One region of the Kitasatospora sp. NPDC024654 genome, then DNA from elsewhere that is predicted to be linked to it. Evidence: riboswitches for the same ligand, from Rfam matches in the RefSeq annotation. Region 1 holds a riboswitch; the other holds the start of a gene.
The links. Region 1 has a riboswitch for S-adenosylmethionine ahead of ACZ38L_RS07560 (aminotransferase class V-fold PLP-dependent enzyme). Riboswitches for the same ligand answer to the same signal wherever they lie in the genome.

Region 1 (7,369 bases):
GCCCGACCCCCGGCGGCCGGCCCGGCCCCGCTGGCCTGCTACCTGCTGGTGGCGGTGAACTGCGTGGTCCTCCTGGCCGGACCGAGCGGGATCGCCCCCCACTACGGCAGCACCCAGGCCACCCTGAACTGCGCCGCCCAGCGCTACCAGCAGCGTTGGGGGGCGATCCCGGCCGAGCTGCTGAGCGGCCGTCCGCTGACCGCCGCTCAGGCCGCCGGCGCCGCCCCCGCGCTGCCCGGTTGCCCGCCGGTCGGCACCCCGCGGAAGAGCCCGCTGCTCTCCGTGTTCACCTCGCTCTTCGTGCACGGCGGCTGGCTGCACCTGCTGGGCAACATGCTCTTCCTGCTGGTCTTCGGCGCCGGGGTGGAGGAACGGCTGGGCCGGCCGCGCTTCCTCCTCTTCTACCTGGCCGTCGGCGCGCTGGCCGGCTACGGCTACGCGCTGGCCGACAGCACCGGTCCCCAGGCGCTGCAGCCACTGGTCGGCGCCTCCGGCGCGATCGCCGGGGTGCTCGGCGGCTACCTGCGGCTCTACCCACGGGCCCGGGTGACCGCGCTGGTCCCGCTGCTCTTCTTCCTGCCGCTGCGGCTGCCGGCCTGGTTGGTGCTCGGCCTGTGGTTCGCCGTGCAGTGGTGGTCGGTGCGCCAGGCCGGCCCCGGGGTGGCCTACCTGGCGCATGTGATCGGCTTCAGCGCCGGCTTCCTGGCGCTGTGGGCCGCCTCACGGCGGGCCCGATACGCTGGGCCCACCGACCTCCAGCCGCTCGCCCCCGACCCCGGAGCCTTCGAGTGATCACCGCCATCGTCCTGATCAAGACCGCCGCCGACCGGATCCCCGAGATCGCCGAGGAGGTCGCCGCCATCGAGGGAGTCAGCGAGGTCTACTCGGTGACCGGCGGCTACTCCCTGGTGGCGATGGTCCGGGTGCGGCACCACGACGATCTGGCCGAGGTGATCCCGGGCCGGGTCAACAAGGTCCCCGGCGTCGAGCACACCGAGACCCAGATCGCCTTCCGCACCTACTCCCAGCACGACCTGGAGGCCGCCTTCGCACTCGGCCTGGACGGCTGAGGCCGGGTCCGGCGGACCTTTCCGCCGGACCGGTCTCAGCGCCGGGTGTCGGCCACGCACCGCCCGCCCTCGTTGCGGTAGGTCCAGCGCGCACCGTCGGTGACCAGCTCCCGGACGGCGGCCAGGAAGCGGTCGAGGTGCTCGTCCGGCGTCCCGGCACCGAAGCTGACCCGGATCGCGTTCAGACTGCGCTCCCCCGGCAGCGACGGCTCGGGAGCACCGCACTCGGAGGGAGCACCGGCCGCGTCCCCGCCGAGCAGCGTGCGCACCAGCGGGTGCGCGCAGAACAGTCCGTCCCGCACCCCGATGCCGTACTCCGCCGAGAGCGCCGCCGCGAAGTGCGAGCTGTTCCAGCCCCGCACGACGAACGACAGCACACCCACCCGCGGCGCGTCGGCACCGAACAGGCTGAGCACCCGGACCTCGGGAACGGCGGCCAGCCCGGCCGTCAGCCGCTCGACCAGCAGCCGCTCGCGGGCCTCCAGCTCCTCGAAGCCGGCCTCGGTCAGCGCCCGGCAGGCGGAGGCGACGGCGTAGGCGCCGATCACGTTGGGCGAACCCGCCTCGTGCCGGGCCGGGCCGCGCTGCCACTCGACGGCCACCGAACCGTCCGCCTCCCGGGCCACCGTCCGGCTGGCCCCGCCGCCGGCCAGGTACGGCTCGGCGGCGTCCAGCCAGTCCGACCGCCCGGCCAGCACCCCGGCCCCGAACGGCGCGTAGAGCTTGTGCCCGGAGAAGGCCACCCAGTCGACGTCCAGCTCGCGGACCGAGACCCGGTGGTGCGGCGCGAGCTGCGCCGCATCCAGCACCACCCGGGCGCCGTGCCGGTGCGCCACCGCGGTCAGCTCGGCCACCGGCCACAGCTCGCCGGTAACGTTCGAGGCGCCGGTGACACAGAACAGCCGCGGGCCCTCGGGGTACTCGGCCAGCGCCGCGTCCAGCGCGGCGACCGCCTCGGCGTGCGAGCGGGGGGCGCGCAGGTAGCTCACCGTCAGGCCGTCCCGGCGCCAGGGCAGCAGCGAGGCGTGGTGCTCGGTCTCGAAGGCGAACACCCGGGTGCCGGCCGGCAGCACGCCCGCCAGCAGGTTGAGCGAGTCGGTGGTGGCACGGGTGAAGACCACCTGGTCGCCCTCGCGCAGGTCGAGGAAGTCGGCGACGGTCCGCCGGCTCTGCTCGAACAGGTCGGTGGAGAGCTGCGAGAGGTAGCCGGCGCCGCGGTGCACGCTGCCGTAGTAGGGGGCGTAGGCGGCCACGTCGTCCCAGACCCGCCGCAGCGCGGGCGCGCTGGCGGCGTAGTCGAGCGCGGCGTAACCGATCTTCTCCCCGGTGACCAGCGGGACCTCGACGTCCTGGCCGAGCACGTCGAGCGGGGCGCGGTGCGCCGGGAGGTGCCGCGCGGTGGGGGTCCTTCCGGACGGCGTCCCGGGGAGCGTCGAGGCGAGAGTGGCGGCGGGCGACGGGTGGACTGACATGAAGACGCACTCCTCCGGGGTCAGGACCCCGGGAGTGCGAGATGCCGGTGGTCCGCGCTTGCCCGACGGACGAATCGCCGCCTGGCCCGGTCTTCACCCAGGGCACCCCGCCACGGACGGAGGGTTGCCGGACAGCAAGCTGGGGCTTGTCGCGCTGTCACTCATGACCTGGCGAAGACTGTAGGCGGCCGGCCGAGGAGTGGTCAACCGGCGTTCCACCATCCGGACGGCCGTGAGACCCGCAGGTCAGCGACGTGCGGGTCTCACGGGCGGACGGGCTCAGCCGGCGGCGGTGGCCGCCGCCCAGCGCTTGAGCAGGTGCTGCGCCGCACCGCTGTCGATCGCCGCCGCCGTCCGGCCCATCGCCGCAGACAACTGTTCGGCCAGCGGCGCCCCGGTGATCTCCAGCGCGACCAGCGCCGCCGCCGAGTTGAGCACCACCGCGTCCCGCACCGGCCCGCGCTCACCGGCCAGCACCCGGCGGGCGACGTCGGCGTTGTACTCGGCGTCCGCACCGCGCAGCGCCTCGATGCCGACCAGCTCGATGCCCACCTCGCGCGGGTCGAAGCAGGTCTCGGTGACCCGCCCGTCCCGCACGATCCACACCCGCGAGGTGGTGCAGACGGTCAGCTCGTCCAGCCCGTCGTCGCCGCGGAAGACCAGCGCGGAGGAGCCGCGCTCGGCCAGCACGCCGGCGATCAGCCCGGCCAGCCGGGTGTCGAAGCAGCCGACGGCGTGCGCGGTGACCCTGGCCGGGTTGGTCAGCGGGCCGAGGATGTTGAACGCGGTCGGCACCCCGAGGTCGCGCCGGGCCGTCGCGGCATGCCGCATCGCGGGGTGGAACCGGGCGGCGAAGCAGAAGGTGAGGCCGACCTCCTCGGCCACCGCGGCCACCCGCTCGGCCCGCAGGTCGAGCCGGATACCCAGCCGCTCCAGCACGTCGGACGAGCCGCTGGCCGAGGAGGCGGCCCGGTTGCCGTGCTTCACCACCTTGGCGCCGGCCGCCGCGGCGACGATGGCCGACATGGTGGAGATGTTGACGGTCTTCGCCCGGTCGCCGCCGGTGCCGACGATGTCCACCGCCGGGCCGGGGATCTCCAGCGGCTCGGCATGCGCGTACATCGCCTCGACCAGGCCGGAGACCTCCTCGACCGTCTCGCCCTTGGCGCGGAGAGCGACCATGAACCCCGCCACCTGCGCCGAACTGGCCTCGCCGCTCATGATCCGGTCCATCGCCCAGGCCGCCTCGGCCCGGCTGAGGTCTTCGCCGCCCAGCAGGGTGTTGAGGACCTCCGGCCAGCTGCGGACCACCTGCGCGGGCGCGTTGCCACCGTTCGCAGGCTTCAGATCGACCATGGCTGACTCCAGCTCGCTTCTGTGTTCGGAGAGGGGGTACGGCCAGCCTAACCAGGCAGGAGGGGCCGCCGGTCCGATCCGGCGACCCCTCTCTTCTGCTGAGACGATCCGCCGCGCCCCGCGGCGGCCCGTCCCGCTGCTTGTACGCCCGTCCCGCTACTTGTGCGAGAGTGCCCGCGCCCCGACCCGGGCCCGCAGCAGCGTGGCGGCCGCCTCGGCCAGCGCCACCGGGTCCACCGGGTGGGAGATCGCCGCGTCCGCCCGGCTCCAGGCGGCCAGCCAGGAGTCCTGCGGGCGCCCGATCAGCACCAGCACCGGCGGGCAGCCGTAGATCTCGTCCTTCACCTGACGGGCCAGGCCCAGCCCGCCGGCCGGCACCGCCTCGCCGTCCAGCACGCAGAGGTCCACGCCGCCCTTCTCCAGGGCCCGCAGCACGGCGGGGGTGGTGGCGCACTCCAGATAGGTCACCGCCGGCAGGTCGGCGGCCGGCCGGGTGCCGAGCGCCGTGGTCACCTGTGCGCGGGTGTTGCGGTCGTCGCTGTAGACGAGAACGGTGACGGTCTCGTCGCTCGTGTGCGCCATGGTCCCTGCTCCCAGGTGTCTCGGAAAAAGGTGCCTCATACGTCCGCTGGTGCCGCCGGTTCAACGGGGGCCGGATGTGATCCGGACCACGTTCAACCACTTCCGGATGCTACTCCGGATCACCCGCCCCCGAGAGCGTCCGCCGCGATCTCCCGCGCACCCGGTGCGCCCCGGGCTCACCCACCCGGAGGACCCACCGTCACCCCCACCCGCGCGGACCACTCGGACGGCCTACTCCACTAGCCGATCGACCACTCTCCCGACGGCGGGACGCGCACGGCAAAGGAGTGATCAGATCGGACGAACCGTCAGAAAATCCGCATCGGACCACGAAGCACGCGAGCCCCACGCCACCCGCCGCGTCAGGGGCGTCCCATCCGCCGCCATCCGGGCATACCGCACGCACCGGACACTCCGAGGGAGACCCCCCGACGTGAAGACGGAATAAGGGACCGACATAATGTCGGTCGTGGCGACAGCAACAGCAGTAGAAACCGGGCACGCACATGGATCGGTCAACCGACCGAACATGACCAGCGTCGGAACCATCGTCTGGCTGAGTTCCGAGCTGATGTTCTTCGCGGCCCTCTTCGCGATGTACTTCACGGCCCGTTCCGTGAAGGGGCCAGGCTTCTGGACCGAGAAGGCACATGCCCTCAACGTCCCCTTCTCCTCCGTGAACACCACGATCCTGGTGCTCTCCTCGCTCACCTGCCAGCTCGGCGTCTTCGCCGCCGAGCGCGGTGACGTCAAGAAGCTCCGCACCTGGTTCACGGTCACCTTCATGATGGGCGCGATCTTCATCGGCGGCCAGATCTTCGAGTACACCGAGCTGGTGAAGAAGGACGGCCTGTCGCTGTCCTCCGACCCGTACGGCTCGGTGTTCTACCTGACCACCGGCTTCCACGGGTTGCATGTGACGGGCGGTCTGATCGCCTTCCTGCTGGTCCTGGGGCGGACGTACGCAGCCAAGCGCTTCACGCACGAGCAGGCCACCGCGGCGATCGTCGTGTCGTACTACTGGCACTTCGTCGATGTGGTCTGGATCGGCCTCTTCGCGACCATCTACCTGATCAAGTAACCGATCAGGTCGCTGGCCGCCGGCCGGACCCGCTGGCCGAACCGGCCCGGGTCCTTCTGTCCGTGTCCGCCTGCCGACGCCGAACCGCGCGCCGGGCCCACCACCAGCCGACCAGATCCTGACACCGCCCAGTCCTGATATCGGGGAATTCCGTGAAAAAGCTCTCCGCACGACGGCGCCACCCACTGGCGGCGCTGGTCGTCCTACTCTTCGCCCTGGCGGCCACCGGGGGGCTGTACGCCGCGTTCGCGCCCGCCGAGAAGGCGCAGGCTGACAGCTCCGCGCAGTCGCTCGCCATCAACGAGGGCAAGAAGCTCTTCGCCGTCGGCTGCTCCTCCTGCCACGGCCTCAACGGCGAGGGCAGCGCCAACGGTCCGAGCCTGGTCGGCGTGGGCTCCGCCGCCGTCGACTTCCAGGTCGGCACCGGCCGGATGCCCGCTCAGCAGCCGGGCGCCCAGGTCCCGAGCAAGAAGAACATCTACTCGCAGGACCAGATCGACCAGATGGCCGCCTTCGTCGCCTCGCTGGGCCCCGGCCCGGTGACGCCGACCCAGCAGCAGTACACCTCCACCGAGACGGACGCCATCGCCAAGGGTGGCGACCTGTTCCGCACCAACTGCGCGCAGTGCCACAACTTCGCCGGTGCGGGTGGCGCCCTGTCCCAGGGCAAGTTCGCCCCCTCCCTCGAGGGCACCTCCGCCAAGCACATCTACGAGGCCATGCAGACCGGCCCGCAGAACATGCCCGCCTTCCCCGACAGCACCATGCCGGAGAAGCAGAAGCAGGAGATCGTGGCCTTCGTCCGCTACCAGGCCAATGAGGCGCCCAACCAGGGTGGCCTGTCGCTGGGCAGCCTTGGTCCGGTGACCGAGGGTCTGTTCGGCTGGATCTTCGGGCTCGGCGTGCTCATCGCTGTCGCGATCTGGGTTGCCGCTCACACCACCAAGGCCAAGAAGTCATGAGCCACGACATGTCAGACGACAAGCTGCCGGAGGCCCACGACGCCTCCGAAGGGCACGGCGCCCACGTCGCCGTCGCCGACGACCCGTTCGCGGACCCGGGGCTGCCGCCCCACGAGCCGCGTCGGACCGACATCGACGAGCGGGCCGCCAAGCGGGCCGAGCGCCAGGTGTCGTTGCTCTTCGTCACCTCGATGCTGGCCACCATCGGCTTCATCGCCTCGTACGTGAGCATCCCGAAGGCGAAGATCGTCTACATCTTCCCGCTGGGTCACGTCAGCGCGCTGAACTTCGCGCTGGGCCTGACCCTGGGTGTGGCGCTCTTCTGCATCGGCGCGGGCGCGGTCCACTGGGCCCGCACCCTGATGTCGGACGTCGAGCTGCCGGCCGAGCGTCACCCGATCGAGGCTGACGACGAGGTCCGCGCGGACGTCATCCAGCAGTTCAAGACCGGTGCCGCCGAGTCCGGCTTCGGCCGCCGCAAGATGCTCCGCAACACCATGATCGGCTCGATGGCCCTGGTGCCGCTGTCCGGCGTCATGCTGCTGCGCGACCTCGGCCCGCTGCCGGAGAAGAAGCTCGACTCCACCGGTTGGGCCGAGGCCACCCCGGCCGCGCCGATCCGGCTCGTCAACATGAACACCGATGAGCCGCTGAAGCCCGAGGACATCGCGACCGGCTCGCTGACCTTCGCCATGCCCGGCCCGTCGGCCTCCCGTCCGAACGGTCTGCAGGAGAGCGACGAGGACTTCCAGCAGGCGATCGCCAAGGACGCCCTGATGATCATCCGGATCCAGCCGGAGGACCTCAAGGACGCCAAGTCGGCCGCGCTGGGTGTCGAGGGCGTGC
Region 2 (7,369 bases), on a different contig from region 1:
GAGGCTCCGAGGTTCGGAAAGGTCAGACCGCCGCGCGGACCATGTCCGCCTGCGGGCCCTTCTGCCCCTGGGAAATCTCGAACTCGACCCGCTGGCCCTCCTCGAGGGTGCGGTAGCCGTCCATCTGGATCGCGCTGTAGTGGACGAACACGTCCGCACCACCGTCGACCGCGATGAAGCCGTAGCCCTTCTCCGCGTTGAACCACTTGACGGTGCCCTGAGCCATTCCGAACTCCCCTATTGCTGTGCTGGCCCTTCGACGGGTCCGCAGGTCGCGGACCCGGGTCTGATGGACCGGCCCGAGGAAACCCCCCTGGGCGCAGCCCTGCACGCCGCAGCGCCCCACCCCCGGGCACCTGACGGTGCCGGCGGAACAGACGAATGCGCCGACCGCGGCTGAATGTATCCGGATCGCCGCCCTGTGCAACAGGCCCACTGAACGCCAATTCGTCGGCGGCGCCAAGGGATAGGACGGGAGGAAAGCGACAGATCTCCGCAATGTGCGCGGGACATAGCGGACGAATACCGCGAATTGCCCAAATAATTCTGACACGTCGCCGACATGTTCGAACGAAACGCCAATGGGGCATGTCTCATGGGACGGACAAAGCCTATGCCCTGGCGCGGACGAATCAGACAACGCCACGCACGGCGCAGGGCGCCGCACCGCCCGACGGTCCGTCAGGGTGGTGCGGCGCCCTGCGCCCACGCGTGGTCGGCCCGGTGCGGCTCAGCAGCCGCCGGCCACCGCCGGGATGATCGACACGCCGGCGCCGTCCGCGATCTCGGCGGCCAGGCCGCCGGCGAAGCGCACGTCGTCGTCGTTGACGTAGACGTTGACGAAGCGGCGCAGCCGGCCCGCGTCGTCCAGGATCCGGGCCGAGATGCCGACGTGGTTCCGCTCCAGGTCCGAGATCACCTCGGCCAGGGTGGTGCCCTCGGCGGTCACCTCGGTCGCGCCGTCGGTGTAGGTGCGCAGGATGGTCGGGATGCGGACGGTGACGCTCATGACGGGGTTCTCCTCGCTCACGGAAGGGGGGATCGACGGGACCTCAGGACGCCAGGCCGGCGGCCCGGAACGACTCCAGGGAGGGTCGGATGGTCGCGGTCAGGCCGGCACCCGCGACCGCGTCCAGGGTCTTCAGGCCGTCTCCGGTGTTGATCGCGACGGTCTCCCTGGCCGGGTCCAGCACGCCGTCCTCGACCAACTTCTTCAGCACGCCGATGGTCACGCCGCCGGCGGTCTCCGCGAAGATCCCCTCGGTCCGGGCCAGCAGCCGGATCGCCGCCACCACCTCGGCGTCCGTCACGTCCTCCACCGCGCCGCCGGTGCGCCGGGCGATGTCCAGCACGTACGGGCCGTCCGCCGGGTTGCCGATCGCCAGCGACTTGGCGATGGTGTCCGGCCTGACCGGCCGGACCACGTCGTGCCCGGCCTTGAACGCGGCCGAGACCGGCGAGCAGCCGGCCGCCTGGGCGCCGAAGATCCGGTAGGGCCGGTCCTCGACCAGGCCGAGCTTGATCAGCTCCTGCAGGCCCTTGTCGATCTTGGTGAGCTGGGAGCCCGAGGCGATCGGGATCACCAGCTGCTCGGGCAGCCGCCAGCCGAGCTGCTCGCAGATCTCGTACGCCAGGGTCTTCGAGCCCTCGCCGTAGTACGGCCGGAGGTTGACGTTGACGAAGCCCCAGCCCTCGCCGGCCGGGTCGCCGATCAGCTCCGAGCAGAACCGGTTCACGTCGTCGTAGTTGCCCTCGATGCCGACCAGCTGGCCGCCGTACACCCCGGCCATCACGATCTTGCCCTGCTCCAGGTCGTGCGGGATGAACACGCAGGACCGGAAACCGGCCCGGGCCGCCGCGGCGCCCACCGCGCCGGCCAGGTTGCCGGTGGACGAGCAGGACAGGGTGGTGAAGTCGAACGCCCGGGCCGCCTCGATGGCGCAGGCCACCACCCGGTCCTTGAAGGAGTGGGTCGGGTTGCCTGAGTCGTCCTTGACGTGCAGTCGGGCGCTGAAGCCGAGTTCGCGGCCCAGGTTGTCGGCCTTGACCAGCGGGGTCCAACCGGGGTTCAGGTTGGGCTTGGCCGCCACGTCGGCCGGCACCGGCAGCAGCGGGGCGTAACGCCAGATCGAGGCCGGGCCGGCCTCGATCCGCTTGCGCAGCCCGTCCGCGTCGTAACCGCGGTAGTCGTAGGCGATCTCCAGCGGGCCGAAGCACTCCAGGCAGGCGAAGCTGGGACCGAGCGGGAACCGGGTGCCGCACTCGCGACAGGACAGCGCGGTCGCGGGGCCGAGGTCGACGGTGGAAACGGGTGCCCTGGTGTCAAGAGCCATGATGGCGGAGGCCTCTCTCCTCATCTTCCCCACCGCGCGGTCGCGCGGCGGGCCGGAATTGGCACCTGTCCCGCCGGGGCCTGCGCGGCCGGACGAGAAGGTTGCCGGGACGTCGACGGGCCGTTCCCTCAGTCCCTCTGGATGAGCTCTGTGAAGTTGTGGTCCTGCTCGGCGGCCGACCCCGGCGTGCGAAGGTCCGGCCGCTGTACGAAGACTGTAACCGAAGGCCCCGCGCCTGACCCCTGCCGTCCGATCCGCGAGATGGCCAGTCCATGAGGAGCCCGCCTTGTCCGTCGAGCCGATACCCGCGCTGCTCCCGGAGGTGGCGTCCTGGCTGCGCCGCCGCTCCTGGACCGCGGCCCAGCGCCCGGTCCGGGCGCTGCTCGACGCGAAGCGGGTGGCCGGGCCGGCCGGCACGGTCAGCGTGGTGCTGCCGGCCCTGGACGAGGAGGCCACGGTCGGCGGGATCGTCTCGGTGATCCGCCGCGAGCTGATGGAACGGCTGCCGCTGGTGGACGAGCTGGTGGTGGTCGACTCCGGCTCCGAGGACCGCACCGCGCAGTTCGCGGCCGAGGCCGGCGCCCGGGTGGTGCACCGGGACGACATCCTGCCCCGGCTGCCCGCGGTGCCCGGCAAGGGCGAGGTGCTCTGGCGCTCGCTGCTGGCGACCAGCGGCGCGATCGTCTGCTTCGTCGACGCCGACCTGCGCGAGTTCGACCCGGCCTTCGTCACCGGGATCGTCGGCCCGCTGCTCACCGACCCCGGGATCCAGCTGGTCAAGGCGATGTACGACCGCCCGCTCGAGACGGGAGGGGCGATCGTGCCGGCCGGCGGTGGGCGGGTCACCGAGCTGGTCGCCCGCCCGCTGCTCAACCTGCACTGGCCGCAGCTGGCCGGCTTCGTCCAGCCGCTCGGCGGCGAGTACGCGGCCCGCCGCTCGCTGCTGGAGCGGCTGCCGTTCCCCACCGGCTACGGGGTCGAGCTGGGCCTGCTGGTGGACGCGCTGGAGCTGGCCGGGCTGGACGCGCTGGCCCAGGTGGACGTGGGCGTGCGGCACCACCGCCACCAGGACGGCCAGGCGCTCGGCCGGATGGCCGCGACCATCTACCGCACCGCGCTGGAGCGGCTCGACCGGAGCCACCGGCTGAAGGCCGCCGACGACCTGGCCCGCCCGGTGCTGACCCAGTTCTCCCGGGACAGCACCGACGGCGGTTTCACCGGCCACAGCCACCCCGTGCCCGCCCTGGACCGCCCGCCGATGGTCGACATCCCGGAGTACCGCAAGCCGTGACCGGCACAACCCCCCGGGGGTTTGCCACCCGCCGGCCCCGGCAAGGGTGGAGATATGGCCGATCAAACGACCGCACGCATCCTGGTGGCTTCCAACCGGGGTCCGGTCTCCTTCAGCAAGGCACAGGACGGGTCGCTGACCCTGCGGCGCGGCGGTGGCGGGCTGGTCTCCGGACTGTCCGCGATCGACGATCCGAACGCTGTCTGGGTCTGCGCGGCGCTGGGCGAGGCGGACCGCGAGGCGGCCCGGCGTTCCCCGTCCGGCCGGCTCGACCGCGGCGGCTTCGACGTCGGCGGACAGGCCGTCCGGATGCTGGACATCGACCCCGGGACCTTCGACCGCGCCTACAACGGGGTGGCCAACTCCACCCTGTGGTTCGTCCACCACCTGCTGTACGACACGCCGGTCTCCCCCGCCTTCGACGCCGACTTCCGGGACCAGTGGTCCGCCTTCGAGGCCTACAACGCCGCGTTCGCCGAGGCGCTGGCCGTCGAGGCCGCGCCGGGCGCCGCCGTGCTGGTGCAGGACTACCACCTCGCGCTCGTCCCGGCACTGCTCCGGGTGCTCCGCCCGGACCTGCGGATCGGCTACTTCTCGCACATCCCCTGGGCCCCCGCCGACTACTTCCGGCTGCTGCCCGACGACGTGGCCGCCGCGGTGCTCACCGGCGTGCTCGGCGCCGACCGCGCCGGCTTCCACACCCGGCGCTGGGCCACCGCCTTCGCCGACTGCTGCGCCGACCTGCTCGGCGCGGAAGTCGACCGGGCCGACCTCTCGGTCAGCTTCCAGGGCCGGACCACCCGGCTCGGCGTGCACAGCCTGGGCGCGGACGGCGAGTTCCTGCGCGAGCGCTCCCACCGGCCGGACGTGGACGAGCGGCTGGCCGGCCTGCGCGCGGCGGTCGGCGACCGCCGAACCATCGTCCGGGTGGACCGCACCGAGCTGAGCAAGAACATCGTCCGCGGTCTGCTGGCCTACCGCCATCTGCTGCGCACCCGGCCCGAGTGGCACGAGCGGGTGGTGCACATCGCCTTCGCCTACCCGTCCCGGCAGGACCTGGCCGAGTACCGCTCCTACACCGCCGAGGTGACCCGGCTCAGCGCGGAGATCAACGCCGAGTTCGCGACGGACGGTTGGCAGCCGCTGATACTCCAGGTCGAGGACGACTTCGCCCGCTCGCTGGCCGCCTACCGGCTGGCCGACGTGGCGCTGGTCAACCCGATCCGGGACGGCATGAACCTGGTCGCCAAGGAGATCCCGGTGGTCTCCGAGGCCGGCTGCGCGCTGGTGCTCTCCCGCGAGGCCGGCGCCTCCCACGAACTGGCCGAGGACTCCCTGGTGGTCAACCCGTACGACGTGGTGGGCACCGCCGACGCCCTGCACCGCGCCCTCGCCATGCCCGTCGACGAACGCACCGAGCGCACCAAGCGCCTCGCCGCGGCGGCCACCGCCCTCTCCCCCCAGCAGTGGTTCCTCGACCAGCTCGCCGAACTCACCGAGCGGAGCTGACCGCGTAGGGCTCTCACCGAGCGGGGATCACCGAGCAGAGCCGCTCCAGCAGCGCCACCACGCCGGCCGGGCCGGGGACCACCAGGTCGGCCCGGTCGGCGAGTTCGCGCACCGGCGGCTCGCCGGTGACCGGGCCGCTGCACACCAGCAGGCCGGGCAGGCCGTCCGCGCGCAGCTTCTCGACCGTCGCGTAGGCGGCCAGGTCGCCCAGGTCGTCGCCGGCGTAGAGCACCGAGCGGGCACCGCGCTCACGCAGGAAGTCGGCCAGCGCGGCGCCCTTGTCGACGCCCGGCGGGCGCAACTCGACCACCATCCGGCCCGGTTCGACCGCCAGGCCGTGCGCGGCGGCCAGCCGGGCGAGCGGTTCGCGCAGCGCGGCCAGGGTGCCGTCCGGGTCGGCGGTACGCCGGGTGTGCACCGCCACCGAACGACCCTTGTCCTCCGTCCAGGTGCCCTCCGGGGCGTTCGACTCGGCGAGCAGGCGCGGGAGTTCGGCCCGGACGGCGGGCACCCCGGGGTGCACCGGCGGTTCCACCAGCTCGCCGGTGGCCGCGTCCCAGCGCTCGGCGCCGTAGTGGCCGAGCACCACCAGGTGCTCCAGCCCGGGCACGTCGGCGAAGCCGCCGAGGCGCACCGCCGTCGCCGCCGGCCGCCCGGTCAACACCAGCACCGCACCGAGCCGCGGCGCCAGCCGGGCCAGCACCGGGACCGCCCCGGGGTGCGCCCGGGCCTGCTCGGGGTCGGCCACGATCGGGGCCAGCGTGCCGTCGAAGTCCAGCGCGACGACCGCCCCGGCGGGTGCGGCGAGCAGCGCGGCCAGCCCGGCCCGGCCGGCCGGGGTGTGCGGTTCGGTGGTGTCGGAGGAGCCCATGGCCCGGACCCTACCCACGGTGCCCGGACGCTAGTCGTCAGCGCTCGGCCCGGCGCGCCTCGCGGATCCGGCGCAACCGGTTGACCAGCACCGGGTCGTGCGCCAGCGCCTCCGGGCGGTCGAGCAGGCGGTTCAGCAGCTGGTAGTAGCGGGTGCTGGAGATGCCCAGCTCCTCGCGGACGGCCTGCTCCTTGGCGCCCTGGGTGTGCCAGGGCCGGGCCTCCAGGGCCAGCACCGCGAGGTCGCGCTCGGTCAGACCGGTCATCCGCCCATTGTGCCGCGACCGGGCGCCCCTACTGCGGCCGGTCCTGCTTGCTCCGCTCGACCGCGAAGTCCTGCAGCTGACCGAGGACCGGACCCGGGTCGCCCTCGACCGCCTTGCCGATGTCCTGCTTGATCCGGGCGCTGACGGCGTCCCAGGCCAGGTCGCCGACCGGGTAGAAGTTGGCCGTGGGCAGCGCGTCCAGGAACGGCTTGAGGTCCGGGTGCTTGCCGCCGCCGGTCATGTCGTCGAGGGCGTCCTGGGTGACCGGCAGCAGGTTGTACTCCCCGTCGAACCCGAGCACGTTCTCCTTGCTGTACACGAAGCTGAGGAACGGGCGGATCTGCGCCCGGTGGCCGTTGGCACTCAGCGCCATCATCCAGTCGGCCACGCCCAGCGTGGTGGGCTTGGCCGAGGCGTCCTTGCGCGGGATCGGCGCGGTGCCGTAGTCGACCTTCCCCTGGACCTGCTTGATCAGCGAGGGGTGGCCGTTCAGCATGGCGACCCTGCCGGCCGCGAAGTCGTCGAAGGCGTTCTGCCGGTTGACCGCGCCCGGGTGGGCGTAGGTGTAGCCGGGGGTCACCAGGTTGTCGCGCAGCCAGGAGAAGGTGGCGACGTTCCGCTTGCTGTCGATGGTGTAGGTGTCCGCCGAGTCGGCCAGCCCCCCGCCGCCGCTCATGGTCCACATCATCGTCTCGGCCGGGGCCTCCTCGGGGCCGAGCGGCAGCCCGTACGGGGTCACGCCGGGCACCCTGGCCCTGATCAGCGCCGCGTCCGCCCTGAGGTCGTCCCAGGTGGTGGGCGGCTGGCCGATGCCGGCCTGCTTGAAGATCGTCTTGTTGTAGAAGAAGGTCCGCGAGGAGGAGACGAACGGGATCCCGTACTGGGTGCCGAGCACCTGGCCGGCCTGCGCGAAGCTGTTCGGGAAATCCGCCTCGGTGTCCAGGGTGAGCACGTCCCGGGCGGGGTAGAGCTGGTGGGCGGCGACCTTGTCGGCGAAGCCGACGCTCTCGACCAGGTCCGGCGAGTCGCCGGCCTTGATCATCGCGCTGACCTTCTGGTCGATCTCGGTCCAGGGGTAGACCTGGACGTTCACCTTGATC

Region 2: linked by a shared signal. The riboswitch ahead of thrC (threonine synthase) and the one ahead of ACZ38L_RS07560 (aminotransferase class V-fold PLP-dependent enzyme) in region 1 are both predicted to bind S-adenosylmethionine.

What each region holds. Positions count from the first base shown of each region.
Region 1 is NZ_JBVHLF010000008.1:112,432-119,800, forward strand. It holds gene ACZ38L_RS07550 (rhomboid family intramembrane serine protease) at 1-792, shown strand, start outside; gene ACZ38L_RS07555 (Lrp/AsnC family transcriptional regulator) at 789-1,070, shown strand; gene ACZ38L_RS07560 (aminotransferase class V-fold PLP-dependent enzyme) at 1,106-2,542, opposite strand; SAM riboswitch class IV at 2,592-2,711, opposite strand; gene trpD (anthranilate phosphoribosyltransferase) at 2,822-3,898, opposite strand; gene ACZ38L_RS07570 (hypothetical protein) at 4,055-4,480, opposite strand; gene ctaE (aa3-type cytochrome oxidase subunit III) at 4,941-5,561, shown strand; gene qcrC (cytochrome bc1 complex diheme cytochrome c subunit) at 5,714-6,523, shown strand; gene qcrA (cytochrome bc1 complex Rieske iron-sulfur subunit) at 6,532-7,369, shown strand, end outside.
Region 2 is NZ_JBVHLF010000038.1:9,256-16,624, forward strand. It holds gene ACZ38L_RS22205 (cold-shock protein) at 23-226, opposite strand; gene ACZ38L_RS22210 (MoaD/ThiS family protein) at 731-1,009, opposite strand; gene thrC (threonine synthase) at 1,053-2,333, opposite strand; SAM riboswitch class I at 2,351-2,481, opposite strand; gene ACZ38L_RS22220 (glucosyl-3-phosphoglycerate synthase) at 2,644-3,624, shown strand; gene ACZ38L_RS22225 (alpha,alpha-trehalose-phosphate synthase (UDP-forming)) at 3,679-5,133, shown strand; gene otsB (trehalose-phosphatase) at 5,147-6,004, opposite strand; gene ACZ38L_RS22235 (DUF3263 domain-containing protein) at 6,042-6,269, opposite strand; gene ACZ38L_RS22240 (extracellular solute-binding protein) at 6,298-7,369, opposite strand, start outside.